Regions from separate parts of the Leifsonia sp. GW821-FHT13C05 genome, predicted to be linked through region 1. Evidence: predicted binding sites of a transcription regulator. Region 1 holds the regulator's gene; the other holds the start of a gene.

The links. Region 1 encodes LexA, which represses DNA repair genes until DNA is damaged. Its sites were predicted from a motif close to TCGAACANNTGTTCGA; they were not measured.
Region 2: the regulator LexA is predicted to act here: its motif matches at 6,831-6,846, upstream of imuA' (DnaE2-dependent mutagenesis accessory factor ImuA').

What each region holds. Positions count from the first base shown of each region.
Region 1 is NZ_JBXAPT010000001.1:122,742-131,573, forward strand. It holds gene hflX (GTPase HflX) at 1-1,033, shown strand, start outside; gene AC1ROC_RS00565 (methylenetetrahydrofolate reductase) at 1,326-2,321, shown strand; gene metE (5-methyltetrahydropteroyltriglutamate--homocysteine S-methyltransferase) at 2,318-4,675, shown strand; gene AC1ROC_RS00575 (metallopeptidase family protein) at 4,769-5,119, shown strand; gene lexA (transcriptional repressor LexA) at 5,235-5,954, opposite strand; gene AC1ROC_RS00585 (LysM peptidoglycan-binding domain-containing protein) at 6,190-6,558, shown strand; gene AC1ROC_RS00590 (histidinol-phosphate transaminase) at 6,618-7,721, shown strand; gene hisB (imidazoleglycerol-phosphate dehydratase HisB) at 7,718-8,320, shown strand; gene hisH (imidazole glycerol phosphate synthase subunit HisH) at 8,317-8,832, shown strand, end outside.
Region 2 is NZ_JBXAPT010000001.1:507,100-515,931, reverse strand. It holds gene AC1ROC_RS02445 (M20/M25/M40 family metallo-hydrolase) at 1-950, opposite strand, end outside; tRNA gene AC1ROC_RS02440 (tRNA-Leu) at 1,096-1,180, shown strand; gene AC1ROC_RS02435 (cation diffusion facilitator family transporter) at 1,264-2,205, shown strand; gene AC1ROC_RS02430 (helix-turn-helix transcriptional regulator) at 2,252-3,208, shown strand; gene AC1ROC_RS02425 (VIT1/CCC1 transporter family protein) at 3,223-4,323, shown strand; gene AC1ROC_RS02420 (DUF1707 SHOCT-like domain-containing protein) at 4,320-4,832, opposite strand; gene AC1ROC_RS02415 (DUF6504 family protein) at 4,920-5,210, shown strand; gene AC1ROC_RS02410 (DUF3097 domain-containing protein) at 5,258-6,094, shown strand; gene AC1ROC_RS02405 (cold-shock protein) at 6,290-6,493, shown strand; gene imuA' (DnaE2-dependent mutagenesis accessory factor ImuA') at 6,857-7,552, shown strand; gene AC1ROC_RS02395 (DNA polymerase Y family protein) at 7,554-8,832, shown strand, end outside.

The sequences.
Region 1 (8,832 bases):
CCCGAGCCAGCGGCGCGCGCTCGAAGACGTGGTGAAGGTGAAGGTGATCGACCGCACGGCCGTGATCCTCGACATCTTCAGCCAGCACGCCAAGAGCCGGGAGGGCAAGGCGCAGGTCGAGCTCGCACAGCTCGAATACCTGCTGCCGCGTCTGCGCGGCTGGGGTGAGTCGATGTCCCGCCAGGCCGGTGGCCAGGTGGGCGGCGCAGGCGCCGGTATGGGGTCGCGTGGTCCTGGTGAGACGAAGATCGAGCTGGACCGTCGCCGCATCCACACCAGGATGGCCAAGCTGCGCAAGCAGATCGCCGGGTTCAAGCCGGCGCGCGAGGCGAAGCGGGCGAACCGCAACCGCAACTCGGTGCCGTCGGTGGCCATCGCCGGATACACCAACGCGGGCAAGTCGAGCCTGCTCAACCGCATCACCAAGGCGGGCGTGCTCGTCGAGAACGCGCTGTTCGCGACACTGGATGCGACCGTGCGCAAGTCGGTGACCGCCGACGGCCGCCTGTACACGCTGGCCGACACCGTCGGCTTCGTGCGCAACCTGCCGCACCAGCTGGTCGAGGCGTTCCGCTCCACGCTGGAAGAGGTGGCGGAGTCCGACGTGATCGTCCACGTGGTGGACGGCTCGCATCCAGACCCCGCCAGTCAGCTGGCGACGGTGCGGGATGTGATCGGCGAGGTGGGAGCGCGCGAGCTGCCGGAGATCGTGGTCTTCAACAAGTCCGACCTGGTCTCGCCGGACGACAGGCTGGTGCTGGGCGGACTCGAGCCGGGCGCGATCTTCGCCTCGGCGCGCACGGGTGAGGGGATCGACGAGATCCTCGCCGCCATCGCGCGCCTGCTGCCCGATCGCTCCGTCGAGGTCGACCTGGTCGTCCCGTACGACCGCGGCGACCTCATCTCGGCGCTGCACGAGCGCGGGCGCGTCATCTCCACGGACTACGTGGAAGACGGCACCAGGGTCAAGGCCAAGGTGATGCCCGAATACCTGTCGGTGTTCGAGGCGTTCGCCGTGGAGCAGACCGCCTGACGTCGGGACGCATCACGAAGCCGGGACAGGGTCATCCTGTCCCGGCTTCTGTGTTTCCGGAGCCCTCGATCGTCACACGATGACACAGAACGGCGACACCGGGACCAAAGGGTTGTAGATTGCCATTCAACCGCAGCGGGCACCCGCTCGGTGGTGCGACAGCCGAGCCCGGCACCCGCCCGCGAACCACCTCACCGACCGGCTTCCGCCGGGCGGCGGGGTCCCACCTTGACCGAGGCGGGCGCGGCCCCGGGCGGGGTTCAGCGTCACACCACCGACACCAGAGGACGCCATGAGCTGTACGGACGCGCGGTTCTCCTTCGAGCTGTACCCGCCGCGGAATGCGCGCGCCGCCGAGGCGCTGCCCGCGACGATCCAGAAGCTCGCGGCCGCGCATCCGGACTTCATCTCCGTCACGTACGGCGCGAACGGGTCGTCCCGGTCGTCGTCGCTCGACGTGCTGCGCTACATCCTCGACCACACCGACGTGAGCCCGATGGCGCACCTCACCTGCGTCGGCTCGTCGCACGCGGAGGCGGCCCAGCTCATCCGGGAGTTCCTGGATGCGGGCATCCGGCGGTTCCTCGCGGTGCGCGGCGACCCGCCCGCCGACCTGGCGCCGGGGGAGACCGGCCTCGGCGACCTGCACAGCTCCGCTGAGCTGGTGCAGCTCATCCACCGGGTGCAGGCGGAGCGCGTGCCGTACGGCGAGCTGCCCGTGCCCGGCCTGCCGGCGAGCACCGTGCTGTCGCACCGCGAGCACGTGCAGATCGCGGTCGCGGCGTTCCCGAACGGCCACCCGACGTCGCACGGCGTCAGCCAGGACATCGACACCCTCCTCGCCAAGCAGGCGGCGGGCGCGAACCTCGGCATCACCCAGCTGTTCTTCCACCCGGAGGACTACCTCGGCTTCGCGCAGAAGGCCCGGGATGCCGGAGTGCTCTTCCCGATCCTGCCCGGCATCATGCCGGTCACCAGTCCGGCCAGGCTCACGCGGATGCTCGAGCTGAGCGGGGAGGACCTGCCGAGCGAGCTCGCGATCCAGCTGGAGGTCGAGCCGACGGAGGAGGGGCAGCGGGAGATCGGGATCGCCTGGGCGACCGACTTCGCGCAGAAGCTGCTCGACGGGGGCGCTCCGGGCATCCACCTGTACACGTTCAACCAGCACGAGGCGGTGCTGTCGGTGCTGGAGCGGGTGGGGCTGCTCGGGGCCGCCGCGCCTGTGCAGCAGACCACGACGACCACCACGACCACCGACGCCAGCACCACCGAAAGGGAACCAGCATGACCGACACCACTCCCCGCATCCCGTTCCCCACGGGGACGATCATCGGCTACCCGCGCATCGGGCGCCGCCGCGAGCTCAAGAAGGCCGTCGAGAGCTTCTGGGCGGGAACGATCACCGCCGACGAACTCGAAGCCACGGCCGCAGACCTCCGCGCCGCCACCAGGGACCGGCTCGCCGCGCTCGGCCTCGGCCTCGATGACGCATCCATTCCGGAGAGCTTCAGCTACTACGACCAGGTGCTCGACGCCGCGGTCACCGTCGGCGCCATCCCGTCCCGGTTCGCCGCGCTCGCGGACGCCGACGGGTCCGTCGACCTCGCCGGATACTTCACGATCGCCCGCGGAGAGGGCGAGAACGCGCCGCTGGAGATGACCAAGTGGTTCGACTCCAACTACCACTACCTCGTGCCGGAGATCGGGCCGGAGACCGAGTTCCGGCTCGCGTCCGACCGCATCGTGCGCGAGTTCGAGGAGGCGAAGGCCGCGGGCTTCGTCACGCGTCCGGCGATCGTCGGGCCGGTGACCTTCCTGCTGCTCAGCAAGGCGAGCGACGAGGCGCCTGAGGGCTTCCGTCCGCTGTCGCGCCTCGGCGACCTGCTGCCGGTCTACGCCGAGCTGCTGTCGCGCCTCGCCGCTGCCGGTGCACCGTGGGTGCAGCTCGACGAGCCCGCGCTCGTGAGCGAGTCCATCGACGAGCCGCGGGATGCGGTGCTCGCCGCCCTGGCGACTGCGTACGACACGCTCGGCGCGGTGCCGGGCCGTCCCGCCCTGTTCGTGGCAGCGCCGTACGGCAGCCTCGACGACGCGCTCCCGGTGCTCGCCACCTCCCCGGTCGAGGCGATCTCGCTCGACCTGGTGCGCGGGGCCGTTCCGCGCGGGCTCGACGCTGCGACCGCATCCGGGCTGTCGGCCAAGACCGTCGTCGGCGGGGTGGTCGACGGGCACAACATCTGGCGCGGAGACCTGGAAGCCGCGTTCGGCACCCTCACCGAGCTGCTGTCGCTGAGCCCGGACGTCGCCGTCTCGACCTCCACCTCGCTGCAGCACGTTCCGCACGACGTGGACGACGAGCCGGAGCTGTCCGACCAGCTGAAGAGCTGGCTCGCCTTCGCCGACCAGAAGGTCGCGCAGGTCGCCACGCTGGCGCGCGGGCTGGTGGACGGCCACGAGGCCATCCGGGAGGAGCTGAGCGCCGCCTCCGCCGCCCTGGCGGACCGAGCGTCGGCGCCGGGCGTGCGCGTGCCGGCCGTGCGCGAGCGCGAGGAGGCGCTGACGGAGGCCGACTTCGCCCGCGGAGAGTACGCCGACCGGCTGGCCGCCCAGGATGCCGCCCTCGGGTTGCCGTTCCTGCCGACGACCACCATCGGGTCGTTCCCGCAGACGGGCGACATCCGCCGCTCGCGTGCGCAGTTCGCCAAGGGACTCATCACCGAGGCCGAATACCTGGGCAGGATGCGCGACGAGATCAAGCGCGTCGTCGACCTGCAGGAGGAGATCGGCATCGACGTCATCGTGCACGGCGAGCCCGAGCGCAACGACATGGTGCAGTACTTCGCCGAGAACCTGGACGGGTTCGCGGTGACGCAGAACGGCTGGGTGCAGTCGTACGGCTCGCGCTGTACGCGCCCCTCCATCCTCTGGGGCGACGTGTCGCGGCCGAAGCCGATCACGGTGGAGTGGTCGACGTACACGCAGAGCCTCACGCCCAAGCCGGTCAAGGGCATGCTGACCGGGCCGGTGACGATCCTCGCCTGGTCGTTCGTGCGCGACGACCAGCCGCTCGGCGAGACGGCGCGGCAGGTGGCGCTGGCGCTCCGCGACGAGATCTCCGACCTGGAGGCCGCGGGCATCCGGGTGGTGCAGGTGGACGAGCCTGCCCTGCGCGAACTGCTGCCGCTGAAGAAGTCCGACCACGCCTCCTACCTGGACTGGTCGGTCGGATCGTTCCGGCTCGCGACCTCCGGCGTGCGCGACGAGACGCAGATCCACACGCACCTCTGCTACTCGGAGTTCGGCGTGGTCATCGACGCGATCCGCAACCTGGATGCGGACGTCACCAGCATCGAGGCGGCCCGGTCGCGCATGGAGGTCGTGCACGACATCCAGAGCTCCGGGTTCGAGCACGGCATCGGCCCGGGGGTGTACGACATCCACTCGCCGCGCGTGCCGTCGGTGGCCGAGGTGACCGAGCTGCTGGAGACGGCGCTCGGGGCGATCCCCGGGCGGCAGCTGTGGGTGAACCCGGACTGCGGGCTGAAGACGCGCGGCTACGACGAGACCGTTGCGTCGCTGCGCAACATCATCGAGGCGACGCGTGCCGTGCGCGCCTCCGCCTCGGCGCCGACTCCCGTGTAGCACGTTCGCTTCTGAGCCCGGGGTTTTCGCCGCAGTCTGTTCGTCTGCGGCGAAAAACCCGGGCTCTGTCGCGTGCGGGGCGAGGATGGGGGAATGGTGGAGATTGGCGCTGACGCGTTCGAGGCACTGGTGGGAGAGGTCTTCGATGCGCTTCCGGCCGACATGGTCGAGCCGCTGGAGAACGTCGCGATCCTGATCGAGGACCAGCCTCCCGGCGCGAGGCCGCGCCTTTACGGGCTGTACAGCGGGCATCCACTGACCAGGCGCGGCGTGTACGGTTTCGGCGAGTTGCCCGACCGGATCACCCTGTACCGCAACAATCTCGCCGCGAGCGTGTCGACCATGGATGCGCTGCGCGCCCGGGTGCGGATCACCCTCGTCCACGAGATCGGCCACTACTTCGGCCTCGACGACGCCCGCCTCCAGGAACTCGGCTGGGCCTGACCGCGCGCCCCGCTCGTCCCGCCTCGCCTCGCAAAAACAATCGAGTCCGAAGTTATTCACGCGCCACGCCGGTGGCGAGGGTGAACAACTTCGGACTCGATTGTTTGGGGGTGGGTCAGACGGCGCGGAGGACGGCGACGACTTTGCCGAGGACTTCGGCGTAGTCGCCCAGGATGGGTTCGAAGTTGGAGTTGCGGGGGAGCAGCCAGGTGTGGCCGTCGCGCTGGCGGAAGACCTTGACCGTTGCCTCGTCGTCGAGCATGGCCGCGACGATGTCGCCGTTCTCCGCCGTCTTCTGGGTGCGGACGACCACCCAGTCGCCGTCGCAGATGGCCGCGTCGATCATCGACTCCCCGACGACCTTCAGCATGAAGAGCTCGCCGTTGCCGACCAGCTGGCGGGGGAGAGGGAAGACCTCTTCCACCTGCTGCTCGGCGGTGATCGGGACACCGGCGGCGATGCGGCCGACCAGAGGCACCATCGCGGCGTCGCCCACGGGCGTCTGGTTCTCGTAGTCGACGGACTCGGACGAGTTGGAGGGCAGGTCGATCAGGATCTCGAGCGCGCGCGGCCGGTTGGGGTCGCGGCGCAGGTATCCGCTCAATTCGAGCTGGTTGAGCTGGTGCGTGACGCTCGACAGGGAGGAGAGGCCGACGGCGTCTCCGATCTCGCGCATGCTCGGCGGATAGCCGCGCTGGCTCACCGAGCGCTGGATGACGTCGAGGATGGCCAGCTGCTTGTCGCTCAGGTTCTTACGTCTGCGCGTGCCTCCGCGCTCGCGTGCTCCCTGGTTGTCGTTCGCCACGGTCGTCCCTTTCGTGACCCGTCTGCGCATCCGGCCGGCCCGAATGTCGGTGGTGCCTGGTTGAGTGAAGTCCAGACAATCGAAACTGTATCCACGATGCAGGGCTAAAACAAACATGTGTTCGAGCGTGTCTCGAAATCGCCCGGATGTTTTCGCCACTGAATCACAGTTGTGGTTTCGAACATTCGAAGATATATTCGGAACACAGCTTCGCATCCGGCCTGCCGGCCAAGCACCGGGTGCGGAATCTTAGGAGGTCAACAGCATGAGCACAGCAACGGTCACGATGTCGTCGTCGCAGTTCCAGACGCCCGCCGGCGCTCGCACGCGCCTGCGTCTCACGCGCCGTGGGCGCGCGGTCCTCACCACGCTCGCCTCCGTCCCGCTCATCGTCGGGGCCCTGGTCTTCGCCCTCAACGGCGGGGGAGCCCTCGCCTCCGGCGACCAGGCCCACGTGCGCTTCCAGTACGTCACGGTCGAGTCGGGCCAGTCCCTGTGGAGCATCGCCGAGAAGGTCGCGCCGAGTGCCGACCCCCGCGACGTGATCGCCAGCATCGTCTCCCTGAACCAGCTCGACACCGCGGTGGTTTCGCCCGGGCAGCAGCTCGCGATCCCGTCCCAGTACGCGAAGTAGGGGCAGCGGCGCTGTGCAGCCCGGCGTCACACGGCTCGCGGCGTGACTAGCATTGATGGGTGACCTCTCTTTCCGATCTGCCGATTCGTGATGACCTGCGGGGGAAGACCCCGTACGGAGCGCCCCAGAAGGTCGTTCCCGTGGCGTTGAACGTGAACGAGAACACGCATCCGGTGCCGGCAGACGTCGCCGCCGACATCGTCGCCCGCATCTCCGCCGCGATCGGGAGCGTCAACCGCTACCCCGACCGGGAGTTCACCGAGCTGCGCGAGAGCTTCGCGCGGTACCTCGGGCACGGGCTCACCGCCGAGAACATCTGGGCGGCGAACGGGTCCAACGAGGTGCTGCAGCACATCCTGCAGGCGTTCGGTGGACCGGGCCGCACCCTGCTCGGGTTCTCCCCGACGTACTCCATGTACCCGCTCCTCGCATCCGGAACAGGCACCGGCTGGATCGCCGCCGCCCGCGACGACGAGTTCGAGCTCTCCGCCGAAACCGCGGCCGAGCAGATCCGGCGGGAAGACCCGGACATCGTGATCCTGTGCTCGCCGAACAATCCGACCGGCACGCCGCTGTCTCTCGCGACGATCGAGGCCGCATACGACGCCGCGCGCGGCATCGTGATCGTGGACGAGGCGTACGCCGAGTTCATGCCCGACGGCGAACAGACGGCGCTGAGCCTGCTGCCGGGGCGTCCGCGGCTGCTGATCTCGCGCACCATGAGCAAGGCGTTCGCGTTCGCCGGTGCGCGCGTCGGGTACCTCGCCGCCGATCCTGCCGTGGTGGATGCACTCCGCCTCGTTCGCCTGCCGTACCACCTCTCCGCGCTGACCCAGGCCGCCGCCGTCGCGGCGCTCGCCCACTCCGCCGAGATGCTGGCGATGGTCGGCGAGATCCGCACCCAGCGCGACCGGCTCGTCACCGAGCTCGCCCGGCTCGGCTACCAGCCGCACCGCAGCGGCAGCAACTTCGTGCTGTTCGGCGGCGTCGCCGACCCGCACGCGACGTTCGAAGCGCTGCTCGAACGCGGGGTGCTCATCCGGGATGTCGGCATCCCGAACCACCTGCGCGTTACAGCAGGCACCGAGGAGGAGACCACCGCTTTCCTCGACGCTCTCGCGGCGCTCCGGCGTCCGGGCGCCCCGGTAAACTCGCTGTCATGACGAATCGCATCGCCACCCTGCAGCGGGAGACCAGCGAGTCCAGCATCGAGCTGAGCATCGACCTCGACGGCACGGGCGCTACGGACATCGAGACGTCCGTGCCGTTCTACGACCACCTGCTGACGGCGTTCGCGAAGCACTCGCTCACCGACCTCCGGGTCCGCGCGAGCGGTGACACCGACATCGACGTGCACCACACCGTCGAAGACATCGGCATCGTCCTCGGTCAGGCCATCAAGCAGGCGCTCGGCGACAAGCGCGGCATCTCCCGGTACGGCGACGCCCTCGTCCCGCTCGATGAGGCGCTGGTGCAGGCGGTCGTCGACATCTCCGGACGGCCGTACCTCGTGCACACCGGCGAGCCCGCCGGGTTCGAGTTCCACCTCATCGGCGGTCACTTCACCGGGTCGATGGTGCGCCACGTCTTCGAGGCCATCTCGTTCAACGCCGCCATCACCACGCACATCACCGTCGTCGGAGGCCGCGACCCGCACCACATCGCGGAGGCCGAGTTCAAGGCGTTCGCCCGCGCGTTCCGCCAGGCCAAGGCGCTCGACCCGCTGATCACCGGCATCCCCTCCACCAAGGGGGCGCTGTGACGAAACCCGATGTCGTCGTCTTCGACTACGGGACGGGCAACGTCCACTCGGCCGTCAAGGCGCTCGAAGAGGCCGGTGCGAACGTCGAGCTGACGGGCAATCGCAAGCGCGCCCAGGAGGCGGACGGGCTGCTCGTCCCCGGTGTCGGTGCGTTCGCCGCCGTCATCGACGCGCTACGCGCATCCCACGGCGACGAGGTCGTCGACAAGCGCCTCGCCGGCGGACGGCCGGTCCTCGGCATCTGCGTCGGCATGCAGGTGCTGTTCGAGCACGGCGTCGAGCACGGTCTCGAAACCGAGGGGCTCGGCGAATGGCCTGGCACCGTCGACCTGCTGAAGGCCGACGTGGTGCCGCACATGGGCTGGAACACGGTCGACGCTCCGGAGAACTCCGCGCTGTTCGACGGGCTGCACGACGAACGGTTCTACTTTGTCCACTCATACGCCGCGCAGGACTGGACCCTGGATGTGGTCCCGCCGTTCCCGAAGCCGCGTGTCACCTGGGCCACCCAC
Region 2 (8,832 bases), 380 kb from region 1:
AGCGTGCGGATGTCGATGAGCGCCTCCGCCGTGTCCGGGATGACGTTGTGCTTGTATCCGGCGTCGAGGAGCGTCGGGTTCGTGGTGGTGCGGAGGGTCGCCAGGATGAACCCGGCGGCGGTGCCCGTGCGCAGCACGACCTCGTCCGGCCCGACCTGCTCCGGGTCGATGTCCAGGATGCGCGAGACCTCGGCCAGCAGCTGCGTGGTGGTGTCGGTGAGCTGGATGGGCCACTCGCGGCGGCCGATGGCGACCACGGCCTCCGCGAGCCTGGTGATCGCGTTGTCCCGCACCAGGCAGGAGCCGTGGGATGCGCGGCCGCGGGCGATCAGCTTGATCCAGACGAGCGACTTCTCCCCCGTCTGCATCAGGTATGCGCGCTGGCCGTCGAGGTCGATCGAGTATCCGCCGACCTCGCTGATGGCCTCGGTCGCTCCGGCGAAGAGCTCGGGGTGGTTGTCGACGAGGAAGTGCGAGCCGCGTCGCCCTCCGTCCTCCTCGTCGGCGAAGAAGGCCACGACGAGGTCGCGCTCCGGCTGCTCCCCCGCTGCCAGCAGGTCGCCGACGGCGGTGAGGATCATCGCATCCATGTTCTTCATGTCGACGGCGCCGCGACCCCAGAGCAGGCCGTCCTTGATGACGCCGCCGAACGGGTCGACCGACCAGTTGCGCGGGTCGGCAGGCACGACGTCGAGGTGTCCGTGCACGACGAGCGCCGGCTTCGCTGCGTTGCGGCCGGGTACGCGTGCGACGACGCTGGTGCGGCCGGGGTCGGAGTCGAACAGCTGCGGCTCCAGGCCCATCCCGCGGAGGCGGGCCTCCACGTACTCCGCGGCATCCGTCTCGCCGTTCGACTTCCCCTCACCGTAGTTGGTGGTGTCGAAGCGGATCAGATCGCGCGCGATGATCGCCGTCTCGTCCAGCTGCTCGTCGCTCAGGGCATCCGTCATACGCCCAACGCTACCGGCGCTTCCTGCCGTCGCCAACGCGGAGCGCGACGCCACGCCCGGGATGCTCGGCCAGGTCGAGCATGTGCTCGCAGACGTGCTAATGTCTTTCTTCGGCGGCCGGTTCGGTCGCTGGAATGAAACACCTGTCCGGGTGGCGGAAATGGCAGACGCGCTAGCTTGAGGTGCTAGTGCCCGTATAGGGCGTGGGGGTTCAAGTCCCCCCTCGGACACACAGGGAAACCCCGGTCGAAAGACCGGGGTTTTCGTCATTTCACGGGGCAGAGAGGCCGCCGTGCGGATTACTGTTGCCGCTATGCCGGACTCCCCCTCCTCATCGAGCCTCCTCACGGTCGTCATCGCGTTCGGCGCGAACGTCGTGGTCGCCGTCGCGAAGACCATCGCGGCGGTGCTCACCGGATCGGCCTCGATGGTCGCCGAGGCCGCGCACTCCTGGGCAGATGCGGGCAATGAGGTGTTCCTGTTGCAGGCGGAGCGCTCGGCGTCCCGGCCGCGCGACGCGGCGCATCCGGGCGGGTACGGGCGCGAGGCGTATGTGTGGTCGCTGTTCGCGGCGGTCGGACTGTTCACGGCGGGCGCCGTGGTGTCGATCACGCACGGCGTCTCGGAGCTGGGCGCGACCGACCGCGGCGCGGACTACGCCGTGGCGTATGTCGTGCTGGCTGTCTCGTTCGTGTTCGAGGGGTTCTCGTTCGTGCAGTCGTACCGGCAGGCGCGCCGGGGCGCGGACGAGCGAAGCATCGGGACGCTCTCGCACGTGTTCCGCACGTCGAACCCGACGCTGCGCGCGGTGTTCTTCGAGGACGCCGCCGCGCTGATCGGTCTGCTGATCGCCTTCCTCGGCCTGCTGCTGCACGAGCTGACCGGGAACGCGGTGTACGACGCGATGGGCTCCATCCTGGTCGGCGTGCTGCTCGCCGTCGTCGCGCTCGTGCTGATCGACAGGAACCGGCGCTTCCTGCTCGGCGAGCAGGGCTCCGACCAGGCGACGCAGGCCGTGCTCGCCGCCCTGCTCGCGCATCCCGAGGTGGAGACGGTGACGTACCTGCACCTGGAGTACGTGGGGCCGGAGCGCATCTACGTGGTCGCCGCCGTCGATCTGGTCGGGAACGACCGCGAGTCCGACGTCGCCGCCGACCTCGTCGCCATCGGCGGAGCGCTGGAGGCGGACCCGCACGTCGCAGAGGCGCTCCTCACCCTGTCCCGGCCGGGGGCGACGCCGCTCGTCCCGCACTGAGCGATTGCGGACACCGTTCGTCCGCAATCGGCGGGATGATGGCAGGGTGAACACCACGGGATCGCGCACCCTCCAACTGCTCTCCCTGCTGCAGACCCACCGCTACTGGCCGGGCCCGGAGCTCGCGGCACGCCTGGAGGTGTCTCCGCGGACGCTGCGCCGCGACATCGACCGGCTGCGCGACCTCGGGTACCCGGTGGATGCGAGCCGCGGCGTCGACGGCGGATACCAGCTGGCGGCCGGCGCATCCCTCCCTCCGCTCGTCGTCGACGACGAGGAGGCCGTCGCGCTCGCCGTCGGCCTGCGGACGGCAGCGCAGTCCGGCATCGCCGGGATCGAGGACGCCTCTGTTCGTGCCCTCGCCAAGGTGGTGCAGGTGATGCCGTCCCGGCTGCGCAGCCGGGTGGATGCGCTCCGTTCCGCGACCGTCGCCGGCGCCATGCGGCAGGGGCCGAGCGTGGACGCGGGGGTACTCACGGTGGTGGCGCAGGCCTGCAGGGACGAGGAGCGCATCCACTTCGTGTACGTCAGCCGCGACGGGGAGCGCAGCGACCGGCACGTCGAGCCGCACCGGCTGGTATCTGTGGAGCGGCGCTGGTATCTGGTGGCGTACGACCTCGGCAGGTTCGACTGGCGCAGCTTCCGCCTCGACAGGCTCGCCGAGCCGCGGACGACCGGGCAACGGTTCCGGCCGCGTGCCCTGCCGGCCGACGACGCGGCCAGCTATGTCTCCGCATCCCTCGGCGCCGCGACGGAGACGCTCGCGGTCGACGCGATCGTGCACGCGCCCGTCGCGCACGTCGAGAGCGCGATCGGCCGGTGGGCGACGGCCGAGGCCGTGGATGCCGAGACCACCCGCGTGCACCTGTCTGCGGACAGTGCGGAGTGGGCACTCTTCGGGCTGGCCGCCGCGGATGCGCCGTTCCAGGTTCTCTCGCCGCCCGAGGTGGTCGAGCTGGCGAGGGTGTGGGGCGAACGGTTCAGCGGCGCATCCATCGCCTAGACTTTCCAACCGTTATGACGACCGCAGCCGAGCGCAACCCGAGTCCAGCGGACATCCGCCGCTGGCGCCGCTACCTCGCCGACGAACGGGCGGAGGCCGCGGTCTACCGCGACCTCGCCGGACGCCGCACCGGCGAGGAGCGCGAGATCCTGCTCGCGCTCGCCGAGGCGGAGGGCAGGCACGAGCAGCACTGGCTCACCCTGCTCGGCGACGACGTCGGCCGACCGCTGCGCGGCGACATCCGCACGCGGCTCCTCGGCCTCCTCGCCCGACGGTTCGGCTCGGTCTTCGTGCTCGCGCTCGCGCAGCGCGCCGAGGCCCGCTCCCCCTACAGCGACGACGTGGATGCGACGCCGCAGATGGCCGCGGACGAGCAGATCCACGAAGAGGTCGTCCGCGCGCTCGCCGCCCGCGGACGGCAGCGGCTCTCCGGCACCTTCCGCGCCGCCGTGTTCGGCGCGAACGACGGGCTCGTCAGCAACCTCGCGCTCGTGCTCGGCATCAGCGCGAGCGGCGTCGCGACCCACGTGGTGCTGCTCACCGGCATCTCCGGCCTCCTCGCCGGCGCGCTGTCGATGGGCGCAGGCGAATACGTCTCCGTCCGGTCGCAGCGAGAACTGCTCGAAGCGTCCAGCCCCAACCCGGAGACGCGATCTGCCCTCCCCGACCTCGACGTCGACGCCAACGAGCTCACGCTCGTCTACCGTGCGCGCGGGATGGCGCCGGACGAGGCGAAGGCGCACGCCGCCGAGGTGCTCGCCGGCCTGAATGCGCGAGCCGTGGAGACGGCCCCGGTGCAGGCGGTGACGGGCGAGGTGATCGACGAGCACGAGTCGGTCGGCACGGGCTGGAACGCTGCGCTCTCGAGCTTCTGCTTCTTCGCATCCGGAGCGCTCATCCCGATCCTGCCGTACCTCTTCGGGCTGCAGGGCACGACGGCGGTGCTCGTGGCCGCGCTGCTGGTCGGGATCGTGCTGCTCGGGACGGGCGCCATCGTCGGGCTGCTGTCCGGGGCGTCGCCGCTCAAGCGCGCGCTGCGCCAGCTGGCGATCGGGTACGGGGCCGCCGCGGCGACGTACCTGCTCGGACTGCTGTTCGGCGCGACGGTCGGCTAGCGGCGGTCGCGGCCTCTGCCGCCGTCCCCGCCGTAGACGATCGCTCCGGCGATGGGGACCAGCAGGAACCAGAGCCAGCTGTACGCGTATCCCCACACCGAGCTCGTCACGAAGAACAGGATGAGCGCCACGAACGGCGCGATGGACACGATCGCGAGACCCCAGCGGCGGTCCCCGGTGCGTCCGGAGCGCTGCTCGTACGGGTCAGAGGGCTGCTGCGCGGCGTAGTCGGGTGCCTGATAGGCGGCGCCTGCCCCGGTGCCTGCAGCGGCACCGGCGCCTGCCGCGGCGCCCGTGCCGTCGAGGTCGACGCGCCCCGGGAGGTCGGCGAACAGCGGGGCGAGGTCGCCGCGCGTCACGGCGGAGCGGGCGGACTGCACGCGGGTCTGCACCTCGGCGTCGGTCAGGCGCCCCTGCGCCGCGTGGGCCTGCAGGGCGGCGACGGCGCGCTCCCGCTCGTCGTTGCTCAGTCGCAGGGCCGCGCCGGAAGGATCGGTCAGGTCGGTCATGCACACAGTATGGCGCAGGTGCATTCGTCGGTCGATGGCTTTACACTCGTTAATCGAACAAACGTTCGAACGAGCGAGGTGAGAGGCATGACCGACATCGGAGAGTCCGTCGCGGTGTGGACGACGGACGACGGCATCCCGACCAGGCTGGTGTGGCGGGCGACCAGATATCGCGTGACAGACACGCCGACGGTGTGGGCGGAGGTCTGCGCCTGGTGGAGGCCGTTCGGCGAGCACCGCTACGGCGTCGGCAGCCTGCCGAGGGAGATCGGCGGCTGGCGCTTCCAGGCCACGGACGACACGGGATGCGCGCACGTATTCGACGTGCGGCACGACAACACCAGCCGCAGCTGGCACCTGGTGAGGATCTTCGACTGATGGCGTGGCTCCCCCTCCACCTCCCCCGCACCCTCTAGTCTCTCCGGGTGAACGACGACCGCTACGGAGCCGATGTGCTGGCGACCGGCTGGAAGAACGCGGGCCGTGTGGCCGTGCCCGAGGTCGAGGCAGTGCGCGACCTCGTCATCGAGGATGCCGCGAGCGGCTTCTGCGGCGCCGTCACCCGCATCGAAGGGCAGACCGTCGAGCTGGAGGACTACTTCGGCAAGAAGCGCGTCTTCCCGTTCAGCGGATCGTTCCTGATCGACGGGTCGCCCGTCACGCTGGTGCACGCCGCGAAGGGCGGAGGGGCACGGGCGAGGACCGCATCCGGATCGTTCGCCGTCGCCGACCAGAAGGCCAGGGTCGCCCGCGCCAGCCGCATCTTCGTCGAAGGCCGGCACGACGCCGAGCTGGTGGAGAAGGTCTGGGGAGACGATCTGCGCGTGGAGGGTGTCGTCGTCGAATACCTGGAAGGCGTCGACGACCTGGATGCGATCGTGCGCGAGTTCGCGCCGGACCGGTCCCGCCGCATCGGCGTGCTCGTCGACCACCTCGTACCCGGCTCCAAGGAGAGCAGGATCGCCGACGCGGTGAAGCGCGGGCCGTACGGAGAGCACGTCCTGGTGGTCGGGCACCCGTACATCGACATCTGGCAGGCCGTGAAACCGGCGCGCGTCGGGCTGGACGCCTGGCCGAGCATCCCGCGCTCGATCGAGTGGAAGAAAGGGATCTGTGCCGCCCTCGGACTCCCCCACGAGACCCAGGCGGACACCGCCCGCGCCTGGAAACGCATCCTGGGCAGCGTCCGGAACTTCACCGATCTCGAGCCGGAACTGCTCGGCAGGGTGGAGCACCTGATCGACTTCGTCACCGAACCGTGACGAACCGCGACGGTCGGATTCTGCGTCACTGGTGTGTTTTTCGCGGTTGGCGGCTAGGCTAAGGCCAGTCGTGTGTTTTGCATGTGTTGGATAGGTGCGTCCCAAACCCGGAGCGTTGCCAGCTTTACAGGAGCAGGAGAACACGCGACGAGGCCCCGACAGTCGGGGTCGAGGAATATCGCTCCTGGAGGAGATATGGCTACTGGTACGGTCAAATGGTTCAACGCTGAAAAGGGCTTCGGCTTCATCGCTCCCGACGACGGCGGCGCTGATGTGTTCGCCCACTACTCGGCGATCGCTTCGAGCGGCTACCGCTCGCTCGAGGAGAACCAGAAGGTCGAGTTCGAGGTGACGCAGGGCCCCAAGGGCCTGCAGGCGGAGAACATCCGCCCGCTCTGACCTGAGCTTCGAACGGGGTCGCGCTTCGGCGCGGCCCCGTTTTCGTTTGCCTGCCGCCGCCCGCTTTCCAGCCCCGTCTCCGCTTGTACGGAGTTTCCGCCGCATCCCGGCCCCAGCTCCGCTTGAGCGGATGGATGCGCGGCGTGTCGCCACGCGCATCCGGTGTTGCGCGCGCCGCGGCTCTGCATCCGTTGCGCAGGAGATTTCCCTCGACACGCCGTCCGGCACTCCGCTGGAGCGGAGAAACGACGTGAAAGCGGCCGGTTCTCCGCCGGAGCGGAGTGCGCGGCGCGGGATGTGACGTGCCCGGCGCCGCCCGAAAATGCATTTGCCATCGTCGAACATATGTTCGAAAATAGAGGCATGCATTCTTCAGCAGCCACCGTCACCGAGCCGGTCGTCGACCGCGCGCAGGTGTACGAGCTGCAGTCGCGCATCCGGCAGATGCAGGCCACCACGCTGGAGAGCAGGCGACTGGAAACGCACCCGGCACTCTCTCCCCTGCTGCCGGGCGGTGCGCTGAAGGCCGGTGCCGCATACGCGGTGCGCGGGTCGACGACGCTCGTGATGGCCATGCTGGCCGGCCCGAGCGCATCCGGTGCGTGGTGCGGCGTGGTCGGGATGCCGGACTTCGGGGCGGAGGCGGCAGGCCGGTTCGGGATCGACCTCGACCGGCTCGTGCTCGTCCCGCACCCGGGCGAGCAGTGGCTGACCGTCACCGCCGCCGTCGTGGATGTGCTGAGCGTCGTGGTCGTCGCCCCCACCAGCCGGGCGCGCGACGGCGACATCGCCAGACTCACCGCCCGGCTGCGGCAGCGGGAGGCCACCCTGATCGTGGTGGGAGACTGGCCGCAGGTCGAGGCGACGCTCACGGTCTCCCGCAGCGGCTGGGACGGCCTCGGGGGCGGAACGGGCTACCTCTCCTCCCGCCGGGTGACCGTCGAATCCGCTCCGCGCGGCGGCTCCGGCCAGCGCCGCCGCGCGGAGCTCTGGCTGCCGGCCCTCGACGAGAGCTTCCGCTCGGCGTCCGGCACCACGCGCCTGGAAGCGGTGAGCTGAGATGCCGGCCGTCACCCGCGCGATCGTGCTGTGGTGCCCGGACTGGCCGGTGATCGCCGCCCTGCAGGCCGGCGACCTGCCGCAGGACACCCCGCTGGCGCTCCTCGACCGCAACCTCGTGTTCGCCTGCTCCGCCGCAGCGCGCGCGGAGGGCGTCACGCGCGGCCTGCGCATCCGGGAGGCCCAGGCGCGCTGCACCCAGTTGCAGGTGCTGCCGTACGATCCCGTCCTGGATGCGCGGGCCTTCGACCCCGTGCTCGCCGCGATCGAGGAGATCACCCCCGGCGTCCAGCCCATCCGGCCCGGCACCTGCGTGCTGCGCGCCCGTGGCCCAGCCCGCTACTACGGAGGAGAGGAGCAGGCCGCCGCCGAACTGTTGCGCTGCCTCGAAGGGCTCGGCATCCCGGACGCGCGCATCGGCATCGCAGACGGTCCGTTCGCCGCCGAGCAGGCGGCCCGCACGACCGGTGCAGAGCGCATCAGGGTCATCCCGCCCGGCGACTCCCCCGCGTTCCTCTCCCCCCTGCCCATCGCGCAGCTCGGGCAGGACGAGCTGACCCCGCTGTTCCGCAGGCTGGGCATCCACACCCTCGGCCACCTGGCCGCGCTCGGGGCGACGGATGTGCGGGAACGGTTCGGGGAGCGCGGCGCCTGGTGCCACACCATCGCGAGCGGGCTCGACAGCACGGCGGTGGTGCCGCGCACGCCGCCGAAGCAGCTGGAACGCGCGATCGAGTTCGAGCCGCCGCTCGACAGGGTGGACCAGGTGACGTTCGCGTTCCGGGGAACGGCGGAGGCGTTCATCGGCGGTCTCACCAAGGCGGGGCTGGTGTGCACGGCGCTGCGCATCGAGGTGACGGACGAGTCCGGCCGGGTGAGCGAGCGCAGCTGGCTGCACCCCCGGCTGTTCTCGGCGGCCGACGTGGTCGACAGGGTGCGCTGGCAGCTGCAGGGCTCCGGCAGCATCGAGAGCGGGCTCGGCTCCCCGATCGCGCGGGTGCTGGTGGAGCCGGAGGCCGTCGACGACATCGGCCACCACGAGGAGGGGCTGTGGGGCGGGGGCGCGGACGAGCGCATCCATCACGGGCTGTCGCGGGTACAGAGCATCCTGGGCCACGACGCGGTGCTCACGGCGACCATCGGCGGCGGGCGTGGGCTCGCGGAGCGGCAGGTACTCGTGCCGTGGGGCGACCGCGCCGTCGGGGTGGCGCGCGCCGACCAGCCGTGGCCGGGCAGCCTGCCCGCCCCGGCGCCGTCGACCGTGTTCGAGGCGCCGCGCC